Regions from separate parts of the Cellulomonas palmilytica genome, predicted to be linked through region 2. Evidence: predicted binding sites of a transcription regulator. Region 2 holds the regulator's gene; the other holds the start of a gene.

Region 1 (7,582 bases), 1.7 Mb from region 2:
GCTGCTGTCGCTCGGCCTCGGCCGCACGCCGCACCGCCGCGTGCTGCACACGTTCGGCGTGCTGTCCGGCCCCGGCGGCGACGCGCTCCTGCTCGACGCGCTCGGCTCGACCCGCCACCGCCTCGGCGTCGTGGCCTGCTTCGGCGCCGACGACCTCGACCCCGAGCGCCTGCGCGGCGACGGCCCCCGCCTGCTGCGCGACCTGCTCGCGTTCGCCGCCGAGCGCGGTGCCGGCCAGACCGCACCCGCGTCCCACGCGGTCGACCCCGACCGCCTGCTCGTCGACCTCGCCGAACGCCTGTGGCGGCACGGGCTCGTCGTCGAGCTCGACTACGGCGTGCCCGGCGGGCAGCGCATCCCCATGGTCGTCGGCCACCCGTCCCTGCCCGGACGCATGCTCGTCGCCGTCCTCACCGACGACGACGCGTACGTCGGCGAGCCGTCCGTGCGCGTGCGCGAGCGGCTCACCGCCGACCGGCTCGAACGGCTCGGCTGGACGGTCGTGCGCGTGTGGTCCGCGGCCGCGTTCCTCGACCCCGAGGCCGAGGTCGACCGCATCCGCCGCTACGTGCACCGCGCCGTGCCCGCGCCCGTCGAGCCGCGCACCGGCACCGCCGTGATCGGCCTGCCGCAGTCGTGGACCGACGACGAGCGCGCCCTGGGTGCTGAGGTGCGCGGCAGGCGAACCGACGCGCCCGCGTCCGCGTCCGTGTCCGTGTCCGACGAGCGAGCGACCGACGAGCGAGCGCGGGCCGAGGACGGCGTCGACGAGCCGACGACCACGGCGCCGACTGCTGCTGCACCGACGCCGACTGCTCCCACGCCCACTGCTCCCACGCCTGCCCAGGGGTCGGTCGACCGCCACGAGGCTCCCGCGGCCGGCGTGTTCACGCCCGTGAGCCCCACGCCTGCCCGGCAGGGCGCCGACCACGCCACGGCCGAGCCGCGGGGACGTGCGGCGCGCCGCAAGGGCCGTCAGCGCAAGGGCCGCGGGCACGACGAGCGTGCGGGCGCCGCACCCACGGCGAGCGCAGCCGCTCCGACGGCTCCCGCTGCCGCGGCGCCTGCTCCCGAGGTGCCCGCCGCGGGCACCTCGGCGGAGCCCGGTCCGGCGGTCGTCGGACCGACGGGGACGGCCCCGACGCCCGCGGTGCCCGCGCAGCGTGAGGCCTCCCAGCGGCCCGCGAGCCCGACCGCGGGACACGCCTCGACCCCGACCGAGCCGCCGGCCGTGACGGGCGCGATGGTCGTGCAGAACGCGCCGCGCACGGGCGTCGTGCCGGTCGCGATGGACGGGGTGGTGGTCGACGACGCGCAGCGCCGTCCGCTGTCGGTCGTGCGGACCGAGCAGCCCGCGCTCCCGGTGCGTGCGCTGCCGCGCCCTGACGTGCGCCGCGGTCTGCCGATCGCCGCGTACAGCGACGACCAGCTCGACGACCTCGTCGGCTGGCTGCAGTCCGACGGCGTGCAGCGCTCGCGCGACGAGCTCGCGGCGGCCCTGCGCGACGAGCTCGGGGTCACGCGCCGCTCGTACCGCATCGACACCGCGGTCCGCGGCGCGATCGAGCGCGCCCTGTCCTGAGCCACCCTGGCGGGCGGACGCGTGTGCGGTGCGATGATCGAGCGGTGAACGGTCAGGAACCCCGGGCGCGTCGTCCTCGGCGCGCGGTGCGTCAGCCCGGGACGGTCGGGACCGACGAGTCGGTGCTGCGCACGACGCTGCCCGCGGTGCCCGCGCCTGAGCCCGTGGTTCCGCCCGCCCCGCCCTCCCCGCCCGCCGGTGGTCCGCGCGACCGGTCCGGTGACGCGTTGCTCGCGGTGCGCAGCGCGGACGACTCCGACGTCGGCTGGGGCGACGGCTCCGACGCGAACGACGAGCGCCTGCGTCGCGACAAGCCCCCGCACTGGTGACCTGACCGGCCGCGACCCGACCCCAGCCCCTCGTCGGCGCCGGCCCGTCCCCAGGTCCGCATCAGGCGGTGCCGACCGTGTGCGGCGGCTGCCTAGCGTGCGGGCGTGCCGTCGACCAGGTTCCCCGTCCCGCCGCTCGAGCGGCGACGCCGCCCCGTGCGCGCCGCGTGGCGCGGGGTGCTGTGGCGGTGGCGGTTCGTGGTCGCGGCGGTCGGCGTCGGGATCGCGGCGTCATCGGCGCTGCAGGTGCTGCGCCCGCCCGCGCCGCAGGTCCGCGCGGTCGTCGTCGCCGCGCGTGACCTGCCGGCGGGCACGACGCTCGCCGCAGGCGACCTCCGCGTGGCGCGGCTCCCGGCGGGCCTCGCGCTCGACTCCACGCGGGCCAGGGCGGACGGCCTGGTCGGCCGGGCGACCGCCGTGCCCGTGCCCGCCGGTCTGCCGGTGGTGCCGGGGCTCCTGACGTCCGAGGACCTCGTGGGCCCGCCGGGCACGGTCGTCGCGGCCGTGCGGCTCGCGGACCCGGCGATGGCCGCGCTGCTGACGCCCGGGACGCGGATCGACGTGCTCGCGGCTGCCGCCGAGACCGGTGCGCAGGGCGTGGTCGTCGCGCGGCGCGCGCTCGTCCTCCCGGTCGCGCCGGGCGACGACGAGGGCGGGTGGGCGGTGGGCGGCGAGACGGACATCCCTCCCGTTCTGCTCGCCGTGACGCCCGACGAGGCCGCGGCCCTCTCCGGAGCTGCCGTCGGCGCGTTGCTCAGTGCCGTGGTCGTGCCATGATCGAACGTCTGACCAGGCCGTCGCGCCCCGCGCTCATCGGAGGTACTCGTGTCGCAGTCCACAGTCGGTTCGGCGGCGGGGTCCGCCGCGAACGCCCTCGGCTCCGGGGCCAAGGGCCTCGCGAAGGTGTTCGAGGGGTTCAAGGACTTCATCTCCCGCGGCAACGCGGTCGACCTCGCGGTCGGTGTCGTCATCGGTGCCGCGTTCGGCGCCTTCGTGCAGTCGATCGTCGACGGGTTCATCAACCCGCTCATCGGCTGGGTCTTCGGGCAGCCGAACCTGGACGAGGTCCTGGCGTTCGGCCCGGAGGGCAAGACCCCGATCAGCTTCGGGCACATCATCAGCGCGGCGCTCACGTTCCTCATCACCGCCGCGGCCGTGTACTTCGTCGTCGTGCTGCCGCTGAACAAGCTCGCGGCGCGTCGCAAGCGCGGCGAGGAGGCCGAGCCGGCCGCGCCCGCCGAGGACATCCTGCTGCTGCAGGAGATCCGCGACCTGCTGGCCCAGCGTCCGACGCCCGCGCTGCAGTCGGACCTCACGACGCCGCCGACGATCCGGCCCGAGGACGGCCCGACGCCGCCCGCGCCGACGGCCTGACGCGCGCCGCCTGACGCGCACCCCCTGACGCGCTCCCGCACGAGGACCGCCCCGCCACCGGCCGGGCGGTCCTCGTCGTCTGCGCGCGTCGCCGGTCCCTGGGCGGGGCGCCGGAGGGAGGGTGTGTGGGGCGAACCACGCGTGCGCGGGGAGTCGGAGGGGTTGCACGGGTCGTTACCATTGGCACTCGGAACGTGCGAGTGCCAGGCTGCGCCACCCCGGCGCCCGGCTCGCGCCATCACGGACGAACCAGGGAGAACCGGTGCCCACCTACTCGTACGCGTGCACGGCGTGCGGCCACGCCTTCGACATCCACCAGTCGTTCTCGGACGACTCGCTGACGGTCTGCCCCGAGTGCGAGGGCAAGCTGCGCAAGGTGTTCTCCTCGGTGGGCGTCGTGTTCAAGGGCTCCGGCTTCTACCGCAACGACGCGCGCTCGGGCGCGAAGTCGTCGTCGGTCCCCGCGGTCTCGTCCGACAAGAGCGCGTCGTCGACGAGCACCTCGTCGTCGGACTCGTCGTCGTCGACCTCGTCGTCGACGAGCACGTCGAGCCCGGCCCCGGCCGCCGCTCCGGCCGCCGCTCCCGCTGCGTCCTGACGGCAGCCGCCCCACGCCCGCACTACCCTCGCAGACGTGCTCCGTAGCCGTGCCGCCCGTCTGACCGTCCTCTCGGTCGCCATCGTCCTCGTCGTCGCGCTGGTCGCGGCGGTCGTCGCCGCGTTCGTCGTCGTGCGCCGCCCGCTGCCGCAGGTGAGCGGGACGCTCGAGGTCGCGGGCCTGCACGACGAGGTGACGGTGACGCGCGACGCGCGCGGCGTCCCGACGATCACGGCGCAGGACCCGCACGACCTGTTCCTCGCGCAGGGCTACGTCGCCGCGCAGGACCGGTTCTTCGAGATGGACTACCGCCGGCACGTCGTCGCGGGCCGGCTCTCGGAGCTCGTCGGCGAGAACGAGGACGCGCTCGACGCGGACAAGGTGATCCGCACGTTCGGCTGGCACCGGGTCGCGCAGGAGGAGCTCGGGATCGTCGACGCCTCGACGCGCGAGGCGCTCGAGGCGTACGCGGACGGCGTGAACGCCTACCTGGACGGCAAGGCGCCCTCGCAGATCGCGGTGGAGTACACCGTCCTCGGCCTGCAGGTGGACGTCGAGGCCCCCGAACCGTGGGACGCGGTCGACTCGCTCGCGTGGCTCAAGGCCATGGCGTGGGACCTGCGCGGCAACTACGAGGACGAGCTCGCGCGGGCCCGCGCGTACGCGTCGGTGCGGGACGTCGCGAAGGTCGACCAGCTGTTCCCGACGTACCCGTACGACGTCAACCAGCCGATCGTCGCGGCCGACGACCTGACGAGCGCTGAGCCGGCGTCCGCGACCACGGACCTGGACCTCGACGACGCGGGCCTGCAGGCGGCCGTCGACAGCGCGCAGAAGGCGCTCGACGCGGTCCCGCACCTCGTCGGCGAGGGCGAGGGGGTGGGGTCGAACTCGTGGGTGGTCGCGGGCGAGCACACCGCGAGCGGGTCGCCGATCCTCGCGAACGACCCGCACCTGGGCATCTCCGCGCCGGGGATCTGGATGCAGGTCGGCCTGCGCTGCGCGACCGTCGACGAGGCGTGCCCGTTCGACGTGTCGGGCTTCGGGTTCGCGGGCTTCCCGGGCGTCGTCATCGGCCACAACGCGGACCTCGCGTGGGGCCTGACGAACCTGGGCGCGGACGTCACGGACTTCTTCCTCGAGCGCGTCGACGGGAACCGGACCGTGCGCGGCGACGGCACCGCGCCGATCCGGACGCGCACCGAGGTCATCAAGGTCAACGGCGGCGAGGACGTGACGATCGAGGTCCGCCAGAGCGTGCACGGGCCGATCGTGTCCGACGTGCTGGACGTCGACCGGGCCGGTGACGCGCCCATGCCGGACGGGACGTCGGGCCGCGGGTACGAGGTCGCGCTCGCGTGGACCGCGCTGGCGCCGGGGCACACGGCCGACGCCGTCCTCTCGACGGCGACCGCGAAGGACGCGAGCGACATCGCGCGCGTGGGCCGGCTGCTCGACGTGCCCTCGCAGAACATCGTGTTCGCGACGACGGACGGGCACATCGGCTACCAGGCGCCCGGCCGCATCCCGGTGCGGCAGAAGATCACCGGTGAGGTGCCGTCGGACGGCACGTGGCCGCGCCCGGGCTGGGACCCGGCCTACGACTGGCAGGGGTACGTCGACCCCGAGGAGATGCCGCGCGCGCTCGACCCGGCCGAGGGGTTCGTCGTCGCGGCGAATCAGGCGGTCACGCCGCAGGGCGTCGGTCCGTTCCTCACGGACGACTGGGACTACGGCTACCGCGCGCAGCGCATCCGCACGACCTTGACGAACGCCGTCACGCGCGGCGAGAAGCTCGACGTCGCGGCCATGAGCACCCTGCAGAACGACGAGCGCAACCCGTACGCCGACGTGCTCGTGCCGTGGCTCCTGCGCATCGAGATCGACGACGCGTTCGCCGACGACGGCCAGGAGCTGCTGCGCACGTGGGACCACGTGTCGAGCGAGGACTCCGCGGCGGCCGCGTACTTCGCCGCGGTCTGGAAGACGCTGCTCGAGCTGACCTTCGCCGACGACCTGCCCGACGGGGACCTGCCGAACGGCGGCTCGCGCTGGCTCGAGGTGGTCCGCGGCCTGCTCGACGACCCGGGCTCGACGTGGTGGGACGACCGCACGACCCCGGGTCTGCTCGAGGGTCGCGACGAGGTGCTCTACCAGGCGATGGTCACGGCACGGCTGACGCTCACGCAGCAGCTCGGGCGGGACGCCGACGAGTGGCGCTGGGGCCGACTGCACACCGCGGCACCCGAGCACCCCGTGCTCGGCGGCTCGTCGGTGCCCGGCCTCGTGCGCAACTTCGTCAACCCGGACCCGGTCGCGGTGGGCGGCGGCTCGTCGATCGTCAACGCGACGTCGTGGGACGCATCGGAGGGCTACGGGGTGACCGCGGCGCCGTCGATGCGGATGGTCGTCGACCTGGGTGACCTGGACTCCTCGACGTGGGTCGCGTTCACCGGGACGTCCGGGCACCCGGCGAGCCCGCACTACACCGACCAGCTCGACGCGTGGGCCCAGGGGACGACGTTCCCGTGGCCGTTCTCGACCGCCGCGACGCAGGCGGACGCGGTCGACCGGTTGACGCTGCGGCCCTGACGCGCGGCGGGCCGGCCCCCAGGGCCGTTCCGAGGCCGGGCCCGTCAGGGACGGCGGCTCAGGAGCGCAGCGGGACCCAGCCCTCGGGCGTCGCGTACGCGTCGACGCGCCGGTCGTGCGGCTCGCGGGGGAGCGGGTCGACGGCCGCGTCCCGCACCTCCTCGGGGAACACGACGGCGACGACGAGCGCGTCGGGCCGCGCGTGCTCGAGCGCCCGGTCGTACCAGCCGCCGCCCTGGCCGAGCCGGCTGCCGGCGGTGTCGACCGCGAGCGCGGGGGCGACGATGACGTCCGCGTCGGCGAGCGCCTGCGGGCCGAGCGTCGGGCCGCCCGGCTCGGGCGGCCGCCCCGGGGCCCGCTCGCGCAGGTCGTCGGGACCGCGGTACTCGGCCCAGTCGCGCTGCAGGCCAGCGCCGAGCACGGGCAGCAGGATCCGCACCCCGCGCTCCGCGAGCCGTTCGAGCAGCACGCCGGTCGCGGGCTCGGTCGGCCGCGCGGCGTAGACGGACACGCAGCGCGCGTCGCGGACCGCGGGGATCGAGGTCACGACCTCCGCGAGGGCGTCCGCGGCCTCGTCGCGCAGCCGCTGCGAGCGGTGGGAGCGCGCCTTGCGGAGAGCCGAGCGGAGGAGCTCCTTCGCCTCCTCCGGCTCGGGAGGGGACGCGTGGAGCGACGGTCCGGCGGCGCTGCTCATGGCCCCAGTGTCGCAAACGTTCCGCCGAGGGCCGCACCGCCGCCCGGGCCGCGTCCCACCCCTCGGACACGCGACGAATGTCACCCGCACGGGTGAATCGGTCACGACCTGCGAAATCGCCCACGGACCCCGGATGCCGACGGACCGACATGACCCACGCCACACGGGCGTCCCCTGGGCGCGGTCCGAGGGGCGCGGCTAGCGTTCCGGCATGACGATCCACAAGGCAGTCATCCCCGCTGCAGGACTGGGCACCCGGTTCCTGCCCGCCACGAAGTCGACGCCGAAGGAGATGCTCCCGGTCGTCGACAAGCCCGCCATCCAGTACGTGGTCGAGGAGGCCGTCGCGGCCGGTCTCGACGACGTCCTGCTCATCACCGGGCGCTCCAAGCGCACGCTCGCCGACCACTTCG
Region 2 (7,582 bases):
ACGAAGACGGGTGCGGTCATCGGGCGTGCGGGTCCTGTCTCGAGGCGGTGACGGTGTGGGTGAGGTGCGGGTGAGGCGCGCGTGACGGTGCGGCTGGTCGGTGCGGCTGGTCGGCGCGGGCGGCGTCGGCCTGGCTCAGCGGCCGGCGAGCTTGTCGCGCAGCTTGCCGAACACGCCCTGGTGGGCGGCGGCGAGCCGGCCCTCGGGGCGCTCCTCGCCGCGCAGCGCCGCGAGCCGGCGCAGCAGCTCGGCCTGCTCGTCGTCGAGGTTCGTCGGGACGGTGACCTCGACGTGCACGTGCAGGTCGCCGCGCCCGCCGACGTGCAGGTGCCCGACGCCGAGCCCCTTGAGCGTCACGACCTGCTCGGGCTGCGTGCCCGGGCGCAGGTCGACCTCCTGCTCGCCGTCGAGCGTCTCGAGCGTGAGCACCGTGCCCAGCGCGGCGGCGGTCATCGGCACCGAGAGGGTCGCGTGCAGGTCGTCGCCGTCGCGCGTGAACACCTCGTGCCGGCGCTCGCGCACCTCGAGGTAGACGTCACCGGGCGGGCCGCCCGCCGGGCCGACCTCGCCCTGGCTCGTGAGCTTGATCCGTGTGCCCGTGTCGACGCCCGCGGGGACGTCCACCGCGATCGTGCGACGTGCACGCACGCGGCCCTCGCCCGCGCACTCGGTGCAGGGCTCGGGGATCGTCGTGCCGAACCCGCGGCACGCGGCGCACGGCTGGTTCGTCATGACCTGGCCGAGGAACGAGCGCGCGACGCGCTGCACCGTGCCGCGGCCGTGGCACACCTCGCACGTGCGGGGCGACGTGCCGGGACGGCAGCACGTCCCCTGGCAGGTGGGGCACACGACCGCCGTGTCGACCGGGACCTCGCGGTGCGTGCCGAACGTGACCTCGGCGAGGTCGAGGTCGAGGCGCAGCAGCGCGTCCTGGCCGCGACGCGCCCGCGGGATCGGCCCGCGCTGCGCGCTCGCCCCCGTCGCCGCGCCGAAGAACGTCTCGAAGATGTCCTGGAAGCCGAAGCCCCCGCCCATGCCGCCGCCGGGCGACGACGGGTCGCCGCCCAGGTCGTACGCGCGGCGCTTCTCCGGGTTGCCGAGCACCTCGTACGCGCGCGAGACGTCCTTGAACCGCTCCTCGGCGGCCGGGTCGTCGCCCGCGACGTCCGGGTGGTGCTCGCGGGCGAGCTTGCGGTACGCCTTCTTGATCTGCTCGGGCGTCGCGTCGCGCGGGACGCCGAGGATCGCGTAGTAGTCGTTGCTCACGAGGTGGTCTGCTCGCTTCCTGGCGGGCTCGTCGGGTGGTCGGGACGCCGGGGCGTCCGCGGTGCGCGCGGCCGGGTGCTACCCGGCCAGGATGCGCGTGAGGTAGCGCGCCACGGCACGCACGGACGCCATGGTCGCCGGGTAGTCCATGCGGGTCGGGCCGATCGCGCCGATCCGGGCGACCGAGCCGCCCTCGTCGCCGTACCCGCTCGTGACGAAGCTCGTCTCGACGAGGCCGTCGTGCTGCGTCTCGTGGCCGATGCGCACCGAGACCGACGCGGCGTCCTCGGCCATCTCGGACAGCAGCCGCAGCAGCACGACCTGCTCCTCGAGCGCCTCGAGCACCGGCCCGAGGCTGCGCGCGAAGTCCGTCCCGCCGCGCGCGAGGTTCGCGGTGCCCGCGAGCACCACGCGCTCCTCGCTCTCCTGCGCGAGCGTCTCCTCGACCACGCCCACGACCTGCCGCAGCAGCGCGACGTCCTCGGGCGCGTACTGCTCCGCGACCTCGTCGACCAGCCCTCGCAGCTCGGCGAGCCGACGGCCCGCGACGCGCACGTTGAGCGTCGCGCGCAGCTGCGCGACGACGGCCTCGTCGAGCTCCGCGGACGTCTCGAGCGTGCGCTGCTCGACGCGGCCCGTGTCGGTGATCAGCACGACGAGCAGGTGCCGCTGCGCCACGGGCACGAGCTCGATGTGGCGCAGCGCCGAGCGGCGCAGGGACGGGTACTGCACGACCGCGACCTGGTGCGTGAGCTGCGCGAGCAGCCGCACCGAGCGGTCGACGACGTCGTCGAGGTCCACCGCGTCCTCGAGGAACGCGCCGATCGCGCGCTTCTCGGGCGCCGACAGCGGCTTGACGGTCGTGAGTCGGTCGACGAAGACGCGGTAGCCCTTGTCGGTGGGGATGCGACCGGCGGACGTGTGCGGCTGCGCGATGAACCCGCTCTCCTCGAGCGCGGCCATGTCGTTGCGGATCGTCGCGGACGACACCCCGAGCGCGTGGCGCTCGACCAGTGCCTTCGACCCGACGGGCTCGCTCGTCGAGACGTAGTCCTCGACGATCGCGCGCAGCACGTCCATCCGCCGCTCGTCGCTCATCTCGCCTCCGTCCGTCGCGCTGCGCGTCGCTCGCAGCCGTGCCGCCGTGGTAGCACTCGCCTGGTCCGAGTGCCAATCCTACGCCGCGCCCGTGGGGCACCGCCCGAGCCGTCCGCTCGCACCCTAGGGTGACGGACCGACGGACCGCGACGAGGGAGAGCCAGGGTGATGGATCGCTACGGGTCGGACGTGCTGGGCGGCGGGCGCACCGAGCACCACCGAGGGCCGCGGACGTCCCGGCCGCAGGCCGCCGAGCGCGGGCTCGTCGTCGAGGAGGTCACGACCGGCTGGGTCGGGGCCGTGGTGCGCGTCGAGAAGTCCGGCGGCCAGCACGTCGTCGTGCTCGAGGACCGCAAGGGACGCACGCGCACGTTCCCGCTCGGTCCGGGGTTCTGGGTCGACGGCGAGCCCGTCGAGCTCACCGCGCCCGTCACGTCCACGGCGCCGCGCGCACCCGAGCGCACCGCGTCCGGCTCGCGCGCGGTCCAGGGTGCCAAGGCGCGCGTGGCGCGGGGCAGCCGCATCTGGGTCGAGGGCAAGCACGACGCCGAGCTCGTGGAGAAGGTGTGGGGCGACGACCTGCGCGTCGAGGGCGTCGTCGTCGAGCTGCTCGAGGGCGTGGACCACCTCGTCGAGGCGCTGCGCGAGTTCTCCCCCACGCCGCAGCGGCGCGTGGGCGTGCTCGTCGACCACCTCGTCAGCGGGTCGAAGGAGGCGCGGATCGCCGCCGAGGCGGTGCGCGTGGCACCGCGCGGCACCGTGCTGGTGCTGGGCCACCCGTACGTCGACGTGTGGCAGGCCGTGCGTCCCGCGCGGCTCGGGCTGACCGCGTGGCCGACGATCGAGCGCGGCACCGAGTGGAAGCTCGGCATCCTGCGGGAGCTGGGCTGGCCCGCCGCGGACCAGGCGGACGTCGCGCACGCCTGGAAGCGGATCCTCGGCTCGGTGCGCACGTACGCCGACCTCGAGCCTTCGCTGCTGGGTCGCGTCGAGGAGCTCATCGACTTCGTCACGGCCTGACCGACCCGGGACGCAGGACGGGCTCCCGCGCCGCGCGCGGGAGCCCGTCCTCGTCGAGCCGGGTCAGGCGGCGACGGGCTCGTCGTTCAGGCGGCGGTACACGTACGCCTGCGCGAGCAGGGCGACGGGGACCGTGACGAGCGCACCGACGCCGCAGACGAGACCACCGACGGCGCTCGCGAGCGCGGCGCCGAGGAAGATCAGCACCGCCGGCACGAGGTTGTCCCGGACGAGCTGGAAGCTCGCCTTGAGCGCGTCCACGGCGCCCGTGCCGCGGTCGACCACGTAGTACAGCGTGAACTGCGCGAAGAACGCGACCACGATGCCCGGCAGGTAGCACAGCGCGTAGCCGACCGCGGTGAGCGCCGCGACGAGCAGCGACGCGAGGATCACCGCGGGCAGGTTCTTGAACTTGAAGAACGTGTCGACCGTGAGCGACTCGCCACGGCTGATCCGCAGCGCGCCCTGGATGAAGCCGGCCTGCACGACCGACAGCACGAGCACCGCGACGAGCGAGATCAACGCGCCGGCCAGCAGGACGGCGACGAAGCTCGGACCGGAACCGAAGTGGATCTCCCCGTCGTCGTCGATCGTCGTCTCCGTCGTCCCGAGGAGGACGCCGGAGATCACGAGGTACCACAGGCCGATGAGGATCGCGGACCCGACGACGTAGACGAGGATCGCGATGAGGATCGGGCCGAGGTTCTCGGTGAACTTCTTCCAGCCCCACTTGAAGCCCTCGACCACGTCGACGCTCGAGTCGCCGCCGTAGCCGCCCGGCGCGGGCGGCGGCGGGTACCCACCGGGAGGCGGCGGGTAGGCACCGCCCGGGGGCGGGTAGGCGCCGGCAGGAGGCGGCGGGTACGCACCCTCGGGCGCGGGCGGCGTGGGCTGCTGCGGCCCGGGCGGGACCGGCGTGCTCCCGTCGTCCGGCCGCGGTGTGGTGTCGCTCATGCGTCTCCTTCGACTTCTCGGGCCCGGGGTGGCCCGACGAAAGCGAACCGAAGTGGACCAACCGTGTCAAGGAACCGTGGACGACCTGTGGACGACCGTGAACGACTACCCTGCGACCAGCAGAGTCGCCCCTCTCACCGAACCGGGTGACGCACTGCCAGGACGGACCACACGACGGAGGTACACCGTGAGCACGACACCCCCGAACGGCCAGGGCTGGGACGCGGCTCCGCCGCCGCCCGCGTACGGCGCGGGCCCGCAGCCGCTGCGGCCCGACGAGGAGAAGACGTGGGCGATCCTCGCGCACGTGCTGCCCCTGATCGGCCTCGGCTTCATCGCGCCGCTCGTGATCTGGCTCGTGTTCCGCGGCCGCGGCCCCTACCTGGAGAACCAGGCGAAGGAGTCGCTGAACTTCCAGATCACGCTGCTGATCGCGGTCGTCGTCGGTGCGATCCTCACGATCGTCCTGATCGGCTTCGTCATCCTCGTCGTCGCCGGCATCGGTGCGCTCGTGCTCGAGATCATCGCCGCCGTCGCCGCGAGCCGCTTCGAGTGGTACCGCTACCCGCTCACGATCCGCTTCATCAAGTGACGCGACGCTCGCGGGCGGGCGCTCTCAGGAGCCGAAGCCCGCGAGCGTCCGCACGACGAGGTCCGCGAGCAACCGACCGCGCCGCGTGAGCACCAGCCGCCGCGCCGTCAGGAGCGTCCGACCGTCGAGGAGCCCGTCGGCGACGAGCCCGGCCACCCGGCCCCGCTCGTCGTCGGCGAGCTCGTCGAGCGGCATCCCGTCGGCGAGCCGCACGTGCAGCATGAGCCGCTCGAGCGCCGCCGCCTCGTCGTCGACGACCTCCCGCCCCGCCGCCGGGCTCAAACCCGCGTCCAGGCGGGCCGCGTACGCGCGCGGGTGCTTGACGTTCCACCAGCGCACACCGCCGACGTGCGAGTGCGCGCCGGGACCGACGCCCCACCAGTCGTCGCCCCGCCAGTAGGCAAGGTTGTGCCGGCACGCGTGCTGCGCGCTGCGCGCCCAGTTCGACACCTCGTACCAGCCGAGGCCCGCCTGCGTGAGCAGGTCGTCGGCGAGCTCGTACTTGGCCGCCTGGTCGTCGGCGTCGGGCAGCGTGAGCTCGCCCCGGCGCACCTGCGCGGCCATCTTCGTGCCCTGCTCGACGACGAGCGCGTACGCCGAGACGTGGTCGACGCCCGTGGCGAGCGCCGCCTCGAGGGAGACGCGCCAGTCCTCGAGCGACTCCCCCGGGGTGCCGTAGATCAGGTCGAGCGACACGTCGAGCCCCGCGTCGCGCGCCCAGCGCACCACGGCGGGGATGCGTGCCGGGTCGTGCGTGCGCTCGAGCGTGCGCAGCACGTGCGGGACGGCCGACTGCATGCCGAACGACACGCGCGTGAACCCGCCGGCGGCGAGCGCCGCGAGCGACTCCGGCGTCACGGAGTCGGGGTTCGCCTCGGTGGTCACCTCGGCGTCGTCGGCCAGTCCCCAGGCGTCGTCGACCGCACGCAGCATCGCGACGAGGTCCTCGGGCGGCAGCACCGTCGGGGTGCCGCCGCCGACGAAGACCGTCGAGACCGGCCGCGCGGGCACACCGGCGTCGCGCAGCACCCGCGCACCGAGGGCGACCTCGCGCACCGCGGTCGCGGCGTACGAGACCTGGCTCGCTCCCCCGCCGAGCTCGGTGGCCGTGTACGTGTTGAAGTCGCAGTACCCGCAGCGCACCGTGCAGAACGGCACGTGCAGGTACACGCCGAACGCGCGCTCGTCGGCACCCGCCACGACCGACGCCGGCAGGGCACCGTCGTCGGGGGCGGCGTCGCCGTCGGGCAGGGCCGGGCTCACGGCGCTCCCACCAGCGGGGTCACTTCTTCTTGGCGTCCTTGGGCGCGGCGGCGTCCGACGAGAGCGCGGCGATGAAGGCCTCCTGCGGCACGTCGACCCGACCGATCGTCTTCATGCGCTTCTTGCCCTCCTTCTGCTTCTCGAGGAGCTTGCGCTTGCGGGTGATGTCACCGCCGTAGCACTTGGCCAGGACGTCCTTGCGGATCGCGCGGATCGTCTCGCGCGCGATCACGCGGCTGCCGACTGCCGCCTGGATCGGCACCTCGAACTGCTGGCGCGGGATGAGCTCCTTGAGCTTGGCGGTCATCATCACGCCGTACGAGTACGCCTTGTCCTTGTGCACGATCGCGCTGAACGCGTCGACCTGCTCGCCCTGCAGCAGGATGTCGACCTTCACGAGGTCCGCGACCTGCTCGCCCGAGGGCTCGTAGTCGAGGCTCGCGTAGCCGCGCGTGCGGGACTTCAGCTGGTCGAAGAAGTCGAACACGATCTCCGCGAGCGGCAGCGTGTAACGCATCTCGACGCGGTCCTCGGACAGGTAGTCCATGCCCAGCAGGTCTCCGCGCTTGGACTGGCTGAGCTCCATGATCGCGCCGACGAACTCGCTCGGCGCGAGGATCGTCGCCTTGACGACCGGCTCACGGACCTCGCGGATCTTGCCGCCGGGGAACTCCGACGGGTTCGTCACGTGGACCTCGGTGCGGTCCTCCATGACGACGTCGTAGACGACGTTCGGCGCGGTGGAGATGAGGTCGAGGTCGAACTCGCGCTCGAGCCGCTCGCGGATGATCTCCAGGTGCAGCAGGCCGAGGAACCCGACGCGGAACCCGAAGCCGAGCGCGACCGACGTCTCGGGCTCGTAGTTGAGCGCCGCGTCGTTGAGCTTGAGCTTGTCGAGCGCGTCGCGCAGCGCCGGGTAGTCCGAGCCGTCGATCGGGTACAGGCCCGAGAACACCATCGGCTTGGGGTCGGAGTAACCGCCGAGCGGCTCGGCCGCGGGCTTGCTCGCGTTGGTGACCGTGTCGCCGACCTTCGACTGGCGCACGTCCTTCACACCCGTGATGAGGTAGCCCACCTCACCCACGCCGAGGCCCTTCGTCGGGACCGGCTCGGGGCTGATGACGCCGATCTCGAGCAGCTCGTGCGTCGCCTTCGTCGACATCATCGCGATGCGCTCACGCGGGTTGAGGTTCCCGTCGACGACGCGCACGTACGTCACGACGCCGCGGTACGTGTCGTACACCGAGTCGAAGATCATCGCGCGCGCCGGGGCGGCCGCGTCACCGACGGGCGCCGGGATCGTCTCGACGATGCGGTCCAGCAGGGCCTCGACGCCCGCACCCGTCTTGCCGGACACCTTCAGCACGTCCGCCGGGTCGCCGCCGACGA

The links. Region 2 encodes HrcA, which represses chaperone genes, less so after heat shock. Its sites were predicted from a motif close to TTNGCACTCGNNNNNNNCGAGTGCNAA; they were not measured.
Region 1: F1D97_RS06525 (FmdB family zinc ribbon protein) is a predicted target of HrcA. The motif match lies at 3,466-3,492, and genes of this name have one in related genera.

Annotation. Positions count from the first base shown of each region.
Region 1 covers NZ_CP062221.1:1,388,970-1,396,551, forward strand. Annotated here, with positions in the region: gene F1D97_RS06505 (hypothetical protein) at 1-1,582, shown strand, start outside; gene F1D97_RS06510 (hypothetical protein) at 1,627-1,911, shown strand; gene F1D97_RS06515 (SAF domain-containing protein) at 2,017-2,688, shown strand; gene mscL (large conductance mechanosensitive channel protein MscL) at 2,737-3,285, shown strand; gene F1D97_RS06525 (FmdB family zinc ribbon protein) at 3,548-3,883, shown strand; gene F1D97_RS06530 (penicillin acylase family protein) at 3,920-6,475, shown strand; gene F1D97_RS06535 (5-formyltetrahydrofolate cyclo-ligase) at 6,534-7,169, opposite strand; gene galU (UTP--glucose-1-phosphate uridylyltransferase GalU) at 7,381-7,582, shown strand, end outside.
Region 2 covers NZ_CP062221.1:3,083,421-3,091,002, forward strand. Annotated here, with positions in the region: gene F1D97_RS13965 (16S rRNA (uracil(1498)-N(3))-methyltransferase) at 1-20, opposite strand, end outside; gene dnaJ (molecular chaperone DnaJ) at 136-1,266, opposite strand; gene hrcA (heat-inducible transcriptional repressor HrcA) at 1,345-2,364, opposite strand; gene F1D97_RS13980 (DUF3097 domain-containing protein) at 2,533-3,384, shown strand; gene F1D97_RS13985 (DUF2189 domain-containing protein) at 3,448-4,338, opposite strand; gene F1D97_RS13990 (DUF4870 domain-containing protein) at 4,526-4,930, shown strand; gene hemW (radical SAM family heme chaperone HemW) at 4,955-6,193, opposite strand; gene lepA (translation elongation factor 4) at 6,213-7,582, opposite strand, start outside.